2 regions of the Paenibacillus enshidis genome follow, and region 1 is predicted to be linked to the other one. Evidence: riboswitches for the same ligand, from Rfam matches in the RefSeq annotation. Region 1 holds a riboswitch; the other holds the start of a gene.

What was found. Region 1 has a riboswitch for cyclic di-AMP ahead of ACE41H_RS17315 (hypothetical protein). Riboswitches for the same ligand answer to the same signal wherever they lie in the genome.
Region 2: another riboswitch for cyclic di-AMP. It lies ahead of ACE41H_RS19785 (resuscitation-promoting factor); the one in region 1 lies ahead of ACE41H_RS17315 (hypothetical protein).

What each region holds. Positions count from the first base shown of each region.
Region 1 covers NZ_JBHHMI010000017.1:3,825-11,273, forward strand. The annotation lists gene ACE41H_RS17300 (aldo/keto reductase) at 1-347, opposite strand, end outside; gene ACE41H_RS17305 (RrF2 family transcriptional regulator) at 506-922, shown strand; gene ACE41H_RS17310 (aldo/keto reductase) at 1,006-1,875, shown strand; gene ACE41H_RS17315 (hypothetical protein) at 1,986-2,516, opposite strand; cyclic di-AMP (ydaO/yuaA leader) riboswitch at 2,531-2,680, opposite strand; gene kdpF (K(+)-transporting ATPase subunit F) at 3,094-3,171, shown strand; gene kdpA (potassium-transporting ATPase subunit KdpA) at 3,202-4,872, shown strand; gene kdpB (potassium-transporting ATPase subunit KdpB) at 4,901-6,931, shown strand; gene kdpC (potassium-transporting ATPase subunit KdpC) at 7,138-7,449, shown strand, end outside.
Region 2 covers NZ_JBHHMI010000023.1:7,949-15,397, forward strand. The annotation lists gene ACE41H_RS19760 (tRNA1(Val) (adenine(37)-N6)-methyltransferase) at 1-434, shown strand, start outside; gene rsmI (16S rRNA (cytidine(1402)-2'-O)-methyltransferase) at 470-1,366, shown strand; gene ACE41H_RS19770 (AbrB/MazE/SpoVT family DNA-binding domain-containing protein) at 1,496-1,750, opposite strand; gene ACE41H_RS19775 (HD domain-containing protein) at 2,090-3,370, shown strand; gene ACE41H_RS19780 (TatD family hydrolase) at 3,485-4,261, shown strand; cyclic di-AMP (ydaO/yuaA leader) riboswitch at 4,464-4,719, shown strand; gene ACE41H_RS19785 (resuscitation-promoting factor) at 5,002-6,141, shown strand; gene rnmV (ribonuclease M5) at 6,303-6,848, shown strand; gene rsmA (16S rRNA (adenine(1518)-N(6)/adenine(1519)-N(6))-dimethyltransferase RsmA) at 6,854-7,449, shown strand, end outside.

The DNA of each region.
Region 1 (7,449 bases):
TACAGATCAACGTAATCCGTCTGCAGCCGGCGGAGGCTGTCTTCCAGCTCCTGCTGCAGATGGTAACGGGAGGAGCCGCTTTGATTGGGTCCTTGTCCTCTGGGAAGCCCCGCTTTGGTGGCAAGCACGGCCTGCTGCCGTTTTCCTTGCAGCGCCACGCCGATGATTCTCTCGGATTCCGTACCCGCGTAAATGTTGGCCGTGTCGATGAAATTAATGCCGCTGTCGAGGGCGTGATGGATAATCCGGATCGAGGTCTGTTCGTCGGCGCGCTTGCCAAACGCATTTGTCCCGAGTCCGAGTGTGGATACTTGCAGCCCGCTGCTGCCAAGGCGGCGGAAGTTCATGGTCTTCACTCCTTCTGTTGATTATCAATAAGATAATATACATTATCTCAAATGCAATAGGTTCTACGCAAAGACATCGATTACGACCCAGCTTGAAATCTATACATAAAAGATATATAGTATGTTTAGAAAAGCTAATCATAGTAAGGATGAGAAACATGGCATACTCTACAGCTTTATCGCAGGGAATTTCGATATTACTCTTTATTCACGCTATGGCGGAGGAACGCTGCTATAGTTATTTATCTACGAAGGTCATTTCAGAGCAATTGAATATTCCTGTTCCGACAACGGCAAAGGTTATCCGCAACCTGAATAGCGCCCAACTGACCATCGCCAAAGAAGGAGCTAAAGGCGGAATAATGCTGGCAAGACCGTTATCGGAGATTACATTTTTTGATGTGTTTCTTGCAGTAGAGCCTGGAAAAGCTTTGTTCAAAATCCATACAGATGTGAACCTTCAAGGACAGCAGGTTGACGAGGTTAAACAAAAAATCGTTGATCATCTGTCTGCAGCCGAGCTTGCCATGCAAGAATCTCTAAAGGAAATGAAGTTAACCGATTTATTGGAATAAGGATGGGTTAACTTTTTTTTGGACAAAACTATATATAATTTATATATAGAATATATTGTTTAGATTGAGAAAGGGGTATGTCTATGAGCTTTGATAATCACTTTGTAGAGGCAGCCAATGGCGTTAAAATTCCGCAATTAGGCTTCGGGGTTTACAAAATCACGAAAAAGGAAGAGTTTGAACGGGCGATTGGTGAAGCGATTCGTATAGGATACCGTCATTTTGATACAGCAAAAATTTATGGAAATGAAGCGGTATTGGGGCAGGAGATTCAAAAAAGCGGAATCCCGCGTGAACAATTTTTCATCACCTCCAAAGTCTGGAATACGGATCATGGATATAAAGCGACCCAAAAAGCTTTTGAACAAACGATAAAAAGGCTGAACGTAGACTACCTTGACATGTATTTGATTCATTTTGCCTCGCCTCATTATATAGAAACCTGGAAAGCCATGGAGGAATTATATGTGGAGGGGAAAATTAAAGTCATCGGGGTTGCGAATTTTGAAATCCGGCATCTTGAACATTTAATGAAGCACTCCGAAATTCCGCCAATGATAAATCAGATTGAGACCCATCCGGAATTTCCGCAAAATGCTTTACATGCGTATCTGAATGAGCATCAAATTCTGCACGAGGCCTGGGCGCCGCTGGGGCAGGGGAATAAAGCTCTGTTTGAACACCCGGAATTGCAGCGAATCGCCCGTAGTCATAACAAAACGGTGGCTCAGGTTATTTTACGATGGCATTTGGAGCGGGGAATCCTTATTATACCCAAGTCATCCAACCCGAGAAGAATTAAAGAAAACAGTGAAATATTTGATTTCAAGCTCAGCGGAGATGAAATGGAGATGATCAGCCGGCTCAATTCAGGCAAAAGGTATGCGATCAACCCGACGGGTTATATCGTTAATCCAATCTATAATGGGCTGATGAAGCTGTTTATAAGGTAGAATCAATGCCAAAGAGGCTCGCGATAGCTTATATCAGCTATATGCGGGCCTTTTGAATGCACGCTCAGCATCGCCGCCATTTATACAGTAAAAGTCCGAAATGGAACTGGCTAAGTCAAGACACTATAATAAGCACTTGATTTCTGAAATAACTCTTCAGGTTCCAGGTCAAATCCTGTACCCGCCGTATGTGTTGCGAATTTGCGTAAGGATGCGGGCTCCGGATATCCCTCATTCTCCTTCCAATTCGCCTCGGCTTCCATCCGGGCACTGAGGTCCAGCAGAGCGGTTTGGGTCATATCCGCCTTGTTTCCTCCCCATAAAATCCGGTGCAGTCTTGTGGTGATAAGTGCTTCTTGAAGGGTCATTCCCTTCAAACTGTGCAGGAAAGATGCCCATTTGACAATATCGAAGCTGCTGTCGTTCACGGACATCACACATTCCCCCCAGCCCGTGCAGGAGCCACAGTTGATCTGCAGCAACCCGTAACGGCAACTCCTCAAAGTTCCTTTTCCCGCCTGGTAACAGGTGCCGATATCAAACTCGAATAGCTGAATCCCTGTAATACGTGCCTCGGTCATGAAGCTCCCTTTTATGCTCATCAAGGGTTGAAGCCGATAGGATAACTTGTAATCCTCCATGTTTCATTTCCTTTCTTTCAGGTCTCGGACGCTTACGAGGTTAGCTGTCGGGTTCGGGCTGAGATTGGCCCTACATGAATTTCGATTCATGATTCACCCCAAGGCTGGTTAAGCCGTTCCGGTTCCCCCGCTTCCCGTGTACAGGAATTCAGCGATTACGGCACTGCGTGTATCTTTCCATTGAACTGAAAAACATAATAGTCCTGATAGTTGAGGATGTAAAGCAGGCTTTTTTCATTTTTACACTTTTTTTACGCCCCCTGCTGAGATCTTAACCCCATTTTTATACCGAACCGTATTATCATTGGCTCTGTGCCGAGGGTAGATGGCTTGTTTCTATCCCGAGAATGAGATCCTGTCACAGGAGGCAACCTATATGAACATTTGAAAACAGAATTGGCGCACTGGCAGCAAGCAGAGCCATCAAGGCGCCGATGTGCGGTCTAATTACAGTGGAAGGTTGTGAAAATATGCTGGATATCGTAATGGTAGTATCTTTGATTCTTTTAGCTTTAATGATGGTTGGCTTGCTGGCCTGGGCTGGCAAAGTTGCGGATGAAGGAAGTGAACGCTCATGATGTGGCTGCTTGGCATCGTTGTTCTTCTGGTCGGCGTGTACCTTACTTACGTGCTGCTGAATCCGGAAAAATTTTAATGTGGTTATAGAGGAAGGAGTTCAAACGTTATGTTTGCTGTACTGTCTATCGGGGTGACGCTGCTGCTGGTTCTGCTGCTGGCACGTCCGGCCGGTCTTTATTTGGCTAAGGTATTTAACTATGAGCCGTCCGGACTGGATAAATGGTTCGGGTGGATCGAGAAGCCGATCTTTGCGCTTGGCGGCATCCGCCGGGACCATCAGTCCTGGAAGCAATACGCCTTGTCTGTTGTGCTTAGCAATTTGGTGATGATTGCTTTGGTATATTTAATATTCCGGGTACAAAGGTTTCTGCCGCTGAACCCGTCCGGCATTGATAATATGGAGCCGACGCTTGCCTTTAACACGGCGATAAGCTTTATGACCAATACGGATCTCCAGCATTACAGCGGGGAGAGTGGCCTTTCCTATTTCTCGCAAATGATAGCCATCGTATTTATGATGTTTATGTCCCCCGCTACGGGGCTTGCGGTGGGCATCGCCGTGATCAGAGGACTTGCGGGCAAGCCTCTTGGCAACTTCTTTGTGGACCTGGTCCGCGCGATCACTCGTATCTATTTGCCCATTGCCTTTGTTGCGGCATTAATTTTTATCGCGCTTGGTGTGCCGCAGACGCTGGATGTTACAGCTGTAGCGCATACAATTGGCGGAGAGGTACAGGAGATTGCACGCGGTCCGATAGGATCGTTCCTGTCCATAAAGCAATTGGGAAATAACGGCGGCGGATATGTCGGAGTCAACTCGGCCCATCCGTTCGAGAACCCGGACGCTATCAGCAACATGCTGCAGATCTTGCTCATGATGCTGCTCGTTACGGCCTTGCCCTTTACGTATGGCAAAATGGTTGGCAACGCCAAGCAGGGGCGTGTTCTGTTCGTGTCGATGGCGATGCTCTTCATCGTTATGCTGGGCATTTCCCTGAGCGCGGAGAGTGCGGGCAATCCTGCCCTGAACGCCATGGGAATCCAGCATGAACAAGGCAGTATGGAAGGCAAAGAGGTCCGCTTCGGCGTGGCGCAATCCTCCCTGTATTCCGTGGTCACCACCGCATCCGAGACGGGTGCTGTCAATACGATGCATGACACGCTGACGCCGATTGCCGGATTGATCACGCTTGCGAATATGATGCTGAACACGGTGTTTGGCGGTGTGGGTGTAGGTCTCGTCAACGTATTGATGTACGCAATGATCGGTGTGTTTTTGTCTGGTCTGATGGTCGGGCGAACGCCTGAATTTCTCGGCAAGAAGATCGAAGGGCGGGAGATGAAGCTGATCGCGGTTACGATGCTGATTCACCCGTTGCTGATCCTGGCGCCGACAGCGCTGGCCCTGTATACAAATCCGGATACGATCTCGAATCCCGGGTTCCACGGGCTGACACAGGCCTTGTATGAATTCACGTCCGCAGCCGCGAATAATGGCTCCGGCTTTGAAGGACTTGGCGATAACACGCCTTTCTGGAATATTGCGACAGGTATTGTTATGTTCCTGGGACGCTATTTTTCGATGATGACGATGCTGGCGGTTGTAGGCTCGTTGGCTGCCAAAAAGCCTGTACCGGAAACATCAGGCACGTTCCGGACCGATAATGCGTTGTTCGCCGGGGTGTTCCTGGGCTCGGTGCTGATTGTGGGGGCTTTAACCTTCTTCCCGGTGATTGTGCTCGGACCGGTTGCGGAATTTTTGACACTGAAGCCTTAACCAAAGAAAGTAACGGAGGAAGCTCGCCATGAAACAAAAAAAATCGATGATGAGCCCTGAGCTTATTCAGAAGGCCATCAAGGAATCATTCCTGAAGCTGGACCCGCGTGTCATGATCCGCAATCCGATCATGTTCGTTGTTGAAATAGGATTTATCATTACGCTTTTACTGATATTCGTACCGGATCTGTTTGGTGGAACGGCATCATGGGGATATAATCTGGCGGTTGCATTAATTCTGCTGTTCACGGTACTGTTCGCCAACTTCGCTGAAGCGCTTGCCGAAGGGCGGGGCAAAGCGCAGGCGGATACACTGAAGAAGACAAAGCAGGATATTCAAGCCAACAAAATGACAGGGCCAGATGTGGTCAAGGTCGTGTCCTCTTCGGAGCTGCGTAAAGGGGATATTGTCATCGTCGCCCAAGGAGAAATGATTCCCGGGGACGGCGAGGTGATTGAAGGGCTTGCTTCGGTAGACGAATCGGCGATTACCGGGGAATCGGCGCCAGTCATTAAGGAAGCAGGCGGCGATTTCAGCTCAGTCACTGGCGGCACGCGTGTCGTGAGTGACCAGATCAAAGTGCGCATTACCAGCGATCCCGGCGAGTCATTTCTCGACCGCATGATTGCGCTCGTGGAAGGCGCAAAGCGTCAGAAAACACCTAATGAAATTGCGCTGAGCACCGTGTTGACCAGCCTGACACTTATTTTTCTGATCGTAGTTGTAACCTTGCCGTTCTTCGGGGCATATTTAAATGTTTCTTTGGAAATTCCGATGCTCATCGCGCTTCTCGTATGCTTGATCCCGACGACCATTGGTGGATTGCTGTCTGCCATCGGTATTGCCGGCATGGACCGTGTAACCCAGTTCAATGTGCTGGCGATGTCAGGGAAAGCGGTCGAGGCGGCTGGAGATATCAACACGATCATCCTTGACAAGACCGGAACGATCACATTCGGGAACCGGATGGCGAGTGAATTTGTCCCTGTCGGGGGGCATAAGGAAAGCGAAACGGCCGAGTGGGCCGCTATCAGCTCGCTCAAGGATGAGACGCCAGAGGGACGATCCGTGCTGGAACTGATGAAAAAGTTAGGGTTTGCGTATGATGTATCTCTTGGGGATGGAGCCGAGTTTCTCGAATTCCGGGCGGAGACTCGCATGAGCGGTATGGATTTGCAGGATGGACGCCAGGTGCGCAAGGGCGCGGTCGATGCCGTGAAGAAATGGGTCACCGCACAAGGCGGGAAGCTTCCCAAGGATCTGGACCAGCACAGCGACCGCATTGCGAAGGCCGGGGGCACTCCGCTGGCCGTGGCGGTTGATCAGGAGATTTTCGGACTCATCTATTTGAAGGATACCGTGAAGCCAGGCATGAAGGATCGGTTTGAGCAAATGCGGCAAATGGGGATTAAAACGATTATGTGTACAGGTGATAATCCTCTGACCGCAGCGACAATTGCGCTTGAGGCCGGGGTCGATGATTTTATCGCAGAAAGCAAGCCTGAGGACAAAATTGCCGTCATTCGCAAGGAACAGGCCGAAGGCAAGCTGGTGGCGATGACGGGCGACGGTACCAATGACGCGCCTGCCCTGGCGCAGGCGGATGTAGGGATTGCGATGAACAGCGGTACGGTAGCGGCCAAGGAAGCGGCGAATATGGTGGATCTGGATTCCGATCCGTCCAAAATTATTGAAGTGGTGTCGATCGGCAAGCAGCTGCTGATGACACGTGGAGCACTGACTACCTTCAGTATTGCGAACGATATAGCCAAATATTTTGCGATTATTCCCGCGCTGTTCATGGTGGCTATCCCGCAAATGGATGTGTTGAATATTATGCGGCTGGGTTCGCCAAGCTCGGCGATTTTGTCGGCGCTGATTTTTAACGCGATCATTATTCCACTGCTTATCCCGCTGGCGATGAAGGGTGTGGCGTATAAGCCAATGTCCTCGTCGCAACTGCTGCAGCGTAACTTGTTCATTTACGGCTTGGGCGGCGTGATTGTGCCATTCGTTGGTATTAAGCTGATCGATCTGGTTGTCCATCTGTGGGTGTAATAGAGGTAGTTCAAAAAGTCATCTTTTGATCACGAGGTAAATCAGGAAGCAGGCTCGACATCGAATCTTGAATTCAGCCGGGACTTCCGGTGCTCACGTACACAAAACGTACGCTCCGCTCCTCAGTCCCTAGCTTCATCCAACCTTCTCGGTGCTGAAAACCTGACTTTTTGAACGCACACTAAATAGAAAGGGCGGTTATGAAAATGAAAATAATTGTGAGCAGCCTGCGTTTAAGCCTGGTGTTCATGGTGGTCTGCGGGCTTCTATATAATCTGGTGGTGACAGGCATTGCCCAAGCGGTGATGCCCAAGCAGGCGGACGGCAGTCTGTTATATGATGATCAGAACAACGTTATTGGCTCGGAGCTGATCGGGCAGAATTTTTCGAACCCCAAGTTTTTCCAGGGGCGTGTGTCTTCTATTGATTATAATGCGGCAGGCTCGGGCAGCGGCAACTATGCCCCTTCCAACCCGGATATGCTGGCCCGTACGGAGGAATCGGTGGAGGCGTGGAAA
Region 2 (7,449 bases), on a different contig from region 1:
CGATAACGGTCAATCCGCCTTATATGCCGCTGAATGGCAGTGATATCAAGCTCAATCCTCATCAGGCTATAGCACGGCATGAGCTGAGCTGCACGCTTGAGGAAGTGATTTTGGCCTGTACCCGCCTGATCCGGACCGGGGGCAAGGTTTCCATGGTGCATCGTCCGCAGCGGCTTGGTGAGATCATATCCCTTATGCGTATACACAGACTGGAGCCTAAGCGTATCCGCTTCGTGCACCCACGAGTTCATCTGGAAGCCAATATGGTGCTTATTGAGGCCATGCGGGATGCCAAGCCGGATGTACGTCTGCTGCCGCCGCTGATCGTGTACGAAGGCAACGGGCGCAATCAATACACAGCTGAAATGCAGGAAATATACTTTGGCCAGGATTCAGGGACACCAACGGAAAGCAAACCTGACATTGAAGGGTAGGCGCTTAATTATAAACGGCAAGGAGACATTTGGATATGAAATTGGCTGTACAAAAAAGCTACTCGGACCGGCCCAACGAATATGGAACTTTATTTCTCGTAGGTACGCCAATCGGCAATCTGGAGGACATGACTTTCCGAGCTGTAAAGACACTGCAGGAGTGCAGCATCATTGCCGCCGAGGATACGAGGCAAACCCGCAAATTGCTTACTCATTTCGACATTATTCCGAACAAGCTCTTTAGTTACCATGAGCACAATAAGGCGGCAAGCGGGCCTGAACTGATACGTTATATAATGGAAGGAAAAAATTTGGCACTGGTCAGTGATGCCGGCCTGCCGGCCATTTCGGACCCGGGAGCTGATCTGGTTCAGCTTGCGCTGGATGCGGGAATTGCTGTTGTTCCAATACCGGGAGCCAATGCCGCTTTGTCGGCGCTTATTGCCTCCGGATTGAATACGGAACGATTTACCTTTGCCGGGTTTCCGCCCCGGGACCGGAAGGAACTGCTCTCTATTTTGCATACATTTGAAGCCTCGCATGGTACGCTCGTGTTTTATGAATCCCCGCACCGGATTGTCAAAACACTGGCCATCATTCAGGAGGCCTATGGAACCCGTCAAATCGTGCTTGCCAGGGAGCTTACAAAGCTTCATGAGGAATGGGTGAGGGGATCTGTCGCGGATTGTCTGGCCTGGCTGGAGGAGCATCCGCCACTTGGAGAATATTGTTTGGTTGTTGAAGGGAAAAGCGCCCGGGAAGAAGCTGAGGAAAGACAAGCATGGTGGAAAGAGCTAACATTGCAAGAGCATGTAAAACATTATGAGTCGGAGGGAAACAGCAGGAAAGAAGCCATGAAACGCACGGCTGCGGATCGCTCGCTTTCAAAAAGGGATGTGTATAATGAGCTGCTGACTTCGGGGGACAAATGAATTTTGTCCAAATTTATGTAAAAAAAGAACCTTCCAGCGATAGAAATCAACGCGGAAGGCAGCAAGGAGATATGAAAAGGTTAGAATTAACAGTTAGTTTGTTGTTTTTTTAATTATATACTATAAATCTTATTTTGTCACAGGTGTTGGGATTTCGGAAATACATTCGTTGCAAACAATTTTACCTTTGAAGTAAGTAACGTTTTCCGCATTGCCGCAAAAGATGCAGGCAGGCTCGTATTTTTTGAGCATAATGCGCTCACCGTCAACGTAAATTTCCAGGGCATCCTTCTCGCCAATGCCCAGTGTGCGGCGCAGCTCGATCGGGATAACGACACGTCCAAGCTCATCAACTTTTCTTACAATACCAGTAGATTTCATCATAATAAATCAGGCTCCTCTCGCCATATAGAAAATTTCAATTGTCATCATTCGACATTATTTTCTGTTTTCTGAATTTAACTATACCAACGATTCCCAAATCAGTCAACCTAAAAGTTAGGCATGAAACCTAAATTTTCAAAATCAAACCTGCTAATATGACTAGGAATCAACAATTAATATTATAAAATATATTATAATGAATATGTCGATTTGGAAATTATCAATAATATAAAATAAGACATAATTCGACAAAGTATGTCGAATTCCTGCGACACGTGCCCATGTTTTACATCGGTTACATATATCATATTTTCAAGGAGCTAAGGCCAAATGAATCTGATGCAGCAGCCGCTTACGGAAGAGAAAGTGTTTAAAGACCCGGTCCACAATTACATTCACGTTCAAGATGTTGTCATCTGGCGTTTGATTAATACTTCTGAGTTTCAAAGGCTGCGCCGGATTCGTCAGCTTGGAACCTCCTATTTAACTTTTCATGGTGCTGAACACAGCCGTTTCTCCCACTCCCTGGGCGTATATGAGATTACACGCCGCATCATTTCCCAATTTGAACGCGGTGAATATACAGACTGGCCCAAGGAAGAAAAACTGGTCGCCTTATGTGCCGCCCTGCTGCATGATTTGGGGCATGGCCCGTTCTCCCATTCCATCGAAGAAGCCTTCGGCATGAATCATGAGGATTGGACCTGCCGTATTATTTTGGGAGACACGGAGATCAATACGGTCCTTTGTCAGGTTGAACCCGGGTTTCCGGAAAAGGTCGCTGCCGTGATCTCAAAAACCTACGATAAACCGATCGTAGTCAATTTGGTAACGAGTCCGCTTGATGCGGACAGAATGGATTATCTGCTGCGGGACGCCTACCAGACAGGCGTTAATTATGGCACCATCGACCTTGACCGCATTCTGCGCTTGCTTCGCCCTCATAAGGGCCGTATTGTCGTCAAGGACTCGGGAATGCATGCCGTGGAAGACTACCTGATGTCCCGTTACCAAATGTACTGGCAAATTTATTTTCATCCGGTGACCCGCAGCTCGGAAATTATACTGCGGCTCATTTTCCGGAGAGCCAAGGAGCTAATGAATCAGGGGTATACCTTCGGATTTCTGCTTGATCCTCTTCCCGACTTAATCCGTGGAGATCTGACAGTCAGCCAGTATTTAATGCTGGATGAATCCCTGATACAAACTGTATTTAATTTATGGAAGAAGGAAGAGGACCCTGTTCTGAGCGACCTGTGTTCGCGTTTTATGGATCGCAGGCTATATAAATATGTGCAAATCGACTCTATGGATATGAGTATGATTGACGATTTGCGGGCTGCCCTCGCGAAGGCTGGACTTCACCCCGACTATGACCTGGAAATTGATTTTCCGACAGACCTTCCTTATGATGTATTCCGGAAGGACGGATCGACAGAGAATCAGATTTTGCTGCTTGACCGGGAGGGCGGTGTGCGCGAAATATCCGAAGTGTCGGATATCGTACGCTCAATCAGCGGTATTCACCGGGGGAAATACCATCTGTATTACCCGCAAAATAAATTGGAGCAAATTAAGGATAAGCTGCCGCCCGACATCCAGAAATTGTTTGTTAAATAGCCTTCAAATCATTTCTTTTTAATCTAAGCATCATGATATAGAAGATTGCAAAAATTGAAAATTGCCAAAGAAAGAAATTAATCTAAATTAAAACCAATTAAGGAGGAACAATCCTTGGAATTATTTGATACGCATACCCATCTTGATTCGCCGTCATTTAATGAAGACAGAGAGCAAATCATATCAAACGCCGTCGAAGCCGGAGTTACGCGAATGGTCAATGTCGGGTTTAATAGAGAAACTATTCCCAGTACAATGGAGCTTGCCGAAACTTATGATTTTATTTATGCTGCTGTCGGATGGCATCCTGTTGATGCCATCACCATGCAGGATGGGGATTTGGAATGGATTGCATCGCTTTGCAAGCATGAGAAGGTCGTGGCCATTGGGGAAATTGGGCTGGATTACCATTGGGATACTTCTCCGAAGGATGTTCAGCAGCGGGTGCTGCGCCAGCAAATCGGACTTGCCCGGGAGTTGGGGATGCCGATTGTCATTCACAACCGGGATGCGCACGAGGATATCGTGAAAATTTTGCGTGAAGAGAAAGCACATGAGGTTGGAGGAATTATGCATTCGTTCTCTGGCAGCTGGGAAATCGCTAAATTATGTCTGAATATGGAATTTCATTTGTCCTTTGGAGGCCCGATTACCTTCAAAAATGCGCGTCAGCCGAAAGAGGTTTTGGCGCAGGTGCCGCTGGATCGCTTATTGATTGAAACCGATTCCCCTTACCTGACTCCCCATCCCTTCAGAGGCAAACGAAACGAGTCGGCCTATGTGAGATTGGTGGCTGAGGCAGCTGCCCAAATTAAGGGAATTTCCGTGGAGGAATTGGCGGCGATCACCACCAAAAATGGGCTGGAACGATTTTACATACGGAGAAAATGAGAGATAAATCATTAAAAAAGTATCCTATACGGAGCTAAACATAAAAATGTTCCGGGAAAACCGCGATTATTACAATATTTTAACCGATTATTTAGAGAAAAGCACTTGAAAGCTGCTTTACAACATGCATGTAAACAGGATATCATCGTTTCAGTGAATTATTGATGCTATGTAAAGTGGCAAATTCAGTAGTTCATTTCATGAACCAGTCTCGCTTAATCTCTGTTATGGAGAACGGGGGAACCGATATGGTGGCAGGCCATAAGGAGAGCGTACAGACATAGACGTATTGTCGTGTGCATGTACCTTCGCTTATGCCGGACGTCATAGTTCGATTTCTTTTCTGGGTCTTAGGGGTGAATGTGAAGGCAGCCGCCATGAGCGGGTGACCTGAACTAGGGCGACTCTCTACGTCCGAATCCGACAGCTAACCCCGTAAGCGTATCAAGAGAGAAGCTACCTCGTGTATGGATTTTCCGCATATGTCATTGACGGAAGTCACGAAAGAGCTCTCTTAACTCTTTCTTGACTTTTTTAGTTTATGAATATGGGAGAGTGTGCCCACATACTGTTACATAACGGAGTTATGACCAGTAAAGGGGGGCGCCATGCTGCGAAGACGGGAACATGATGCAGGGCAGGCTGCAGTCAGGCTTGTCTTGTAGAAAATCTGGTATAGTCGCGTCAACTTCAATCATGTATTACTCTCAGACGGCGAGGCTATGAAGGAGGACGGAGAAGTGGGAATTTTCCAACAAGGGGAGACCCATGAGTCACGCTCATCCAGCATGTCTTACGCGTTGCGATGGAAGCATGAAAAATTGCGCCACGCATCATTGGTCGCTATTTTTCTAATCGCACTAACAGTCACAATCTCTATTCTGGTGTACACGCAGACAAAGAAACAAGTAGTTCTGGTCATCAACGGTCAGCCTCAAGCGGTTGAGACCCGCGGAGAAAGTTTGCAGGATGTTCTGGAGGAGCATTCTATTACACTGGCACCTCATGACAAGATTTCCATGCCGGTGAACGGAGCTGTACAGAATGGGGACCGGGTAGTCATTAAACGGGCTGCGCCAGTGAACGTATCCGCAGGCTATGAAACCAAGCAGCTGTACACCACCGAAAATACAGTAGAAGACGCTATTCGAACCTTGGGCTACGAATTGTCACCGGAAGATAAGGTTTCCCCCTCACCGGATACCAAAATCTCTTCTAACATGGATATAAAAATTGTTCGTGTCACGAAGCAGAAGGTTCAACAAAAGGCAGAGATTCCTTTCAGAGTCGTCAAGACGGCTGATCCAAGCTTGTACAAGGGAGATAACCGCACCTTGGTGAGCGGCAAGGATGGAGTCATGGTCCAGAATATTGAGAAGGTGTATCATGACGGGAAACTGGTTTCAAAGCGTATGGTAAACAAAGAAGTCGCTACGAATCGTGTTGACAAGGTTATTGCAGTAGGTACGAAGAAGAAACCTGTTGTACTGGCGGCATCTATCGGACCTTCCGGTTCCGCAAAGATGGCCAGTGCCAATACGATCAGCCGGGCAGGAGTAGAATTTAAATATACAAAAGTTTTAAGCAATGTATCCATGACGGCTTACTCTGCGCAGCAGCCTGGCATAGGCACCCGGACATCCTCCGGCACACGTGTTACTGAAGGACGCACCATTGCTGTGGACCCTAATGTCATTCCAATAGGCTGGTGGGTATATATTGAAGGTCTGGGCTTCCGTCGTGCTGAGGATACTGGCGGCGCCATAAAAGGCAACAAAATCGATGTGTATTATGAGAGTTTGAATCAGGCGATGAATTTTGGCCGTAAATCAGGAATGACGGTGTATGTCATCGGTCCGGTCAGACCGGAGTTGAATTAACCGCAGGCGGGAATGTTAGAGCTTGTAATTCAATCGCTGGTTAGGATAGTATTAAGATCATAAAGATGCCATGCTAAGAAGGGGAGGATCATCCTCTTCTTATTTTTATTTTGTGCTAAAGCCAAGCTCGGGATGAGAGCATCGGGAAGGAAGATAGATTCATGATTAAGGAAGTCATCGTAGTGGAGGGCCGGGATGATACGGTGGCCATCAAAAGGGCGGTCCAGGCCGACACGATTGAAACGGGCGGATCTGCCATCAATGCCACGACGATTCGCAAAATTGCCATGGCCCAGAAGCGGCGGGGGATCATTATCCTGACCGATCCGGATCACGCCGGGGAGCGGATACGCAAGATTATTGCCTCCAGGGTACCGGGGTGCAAGCAGGCCTTTATTCCGGAGGCGGAAGCGACCCGGAAAGGGGATATCGGGGTAGAGAATGCTTCTCCTGAAGCGATCCGTCACGCACTCGCCAGAGTTCATACTACGGTAGAGGATGCGCGCCCCCTGATCGATTGGGAGGACCTTATTGACGCGGGCATGATCACACATCCACGGGCGGCCTCCCGCAGGATGGCGTTAGGCAACATCCTGGGCATCGGTTATTGCAACGGCAAGCAGCTTCATAAGCGGCTGACGATGTTCCAAATCAGCCGCGAGGAGTTCGCGGCGGCATTACAGCAAATTGAAAGCGAAGGATTGTGATGGACATGAAGGGTCTTGAAGATATTGCGACTCCCCGCCGGACCAAGGAGATCATTCAGAGGCACGGTTTCTCGTTCAAGAAGAGTCTGGGCCAGAATTTTCTGGTTGACCAGAATATATTGCAAAAAATCGTGGCTGCCGCCGGCTTGGATGAGACCAAGGGAGCGCTTGAGATCGGGCCGGGCATTGGAGCGCTGACGGAGCGGCTGGCCCGTTCGGCCAAGTGCGTAACGGCTGTGGAGATCGATCAGCGGCTTCTGCCCATTCTGGACGAGGTTATGGCACCGTACGACCGGGTGCGCGTACGTCACGGGGATGTGCTGAAGCTGGACCTTAAAGAAGTGTTTGCAGAGGACTTTGCGGATGTGGAAAAGGTCAGCGTGGTAGCCAATCTGCCTTATTACGTCACAACTCCCATCTTGATGAAGCTGCTGGAGGACAAGCTGCCTCTGGAGAATATCGTCGTCATGATTCAAAAGGAGGTGGCTGAACGAATGGCCGCCGCCCCGGCCTCCAAGGAGTATGGCAGCTTGAGCATAGCGGTGCAGTATTACAGTGAGCCGAAGCTGGTATGCATTGTGCCGCACACTGTATTCATTCC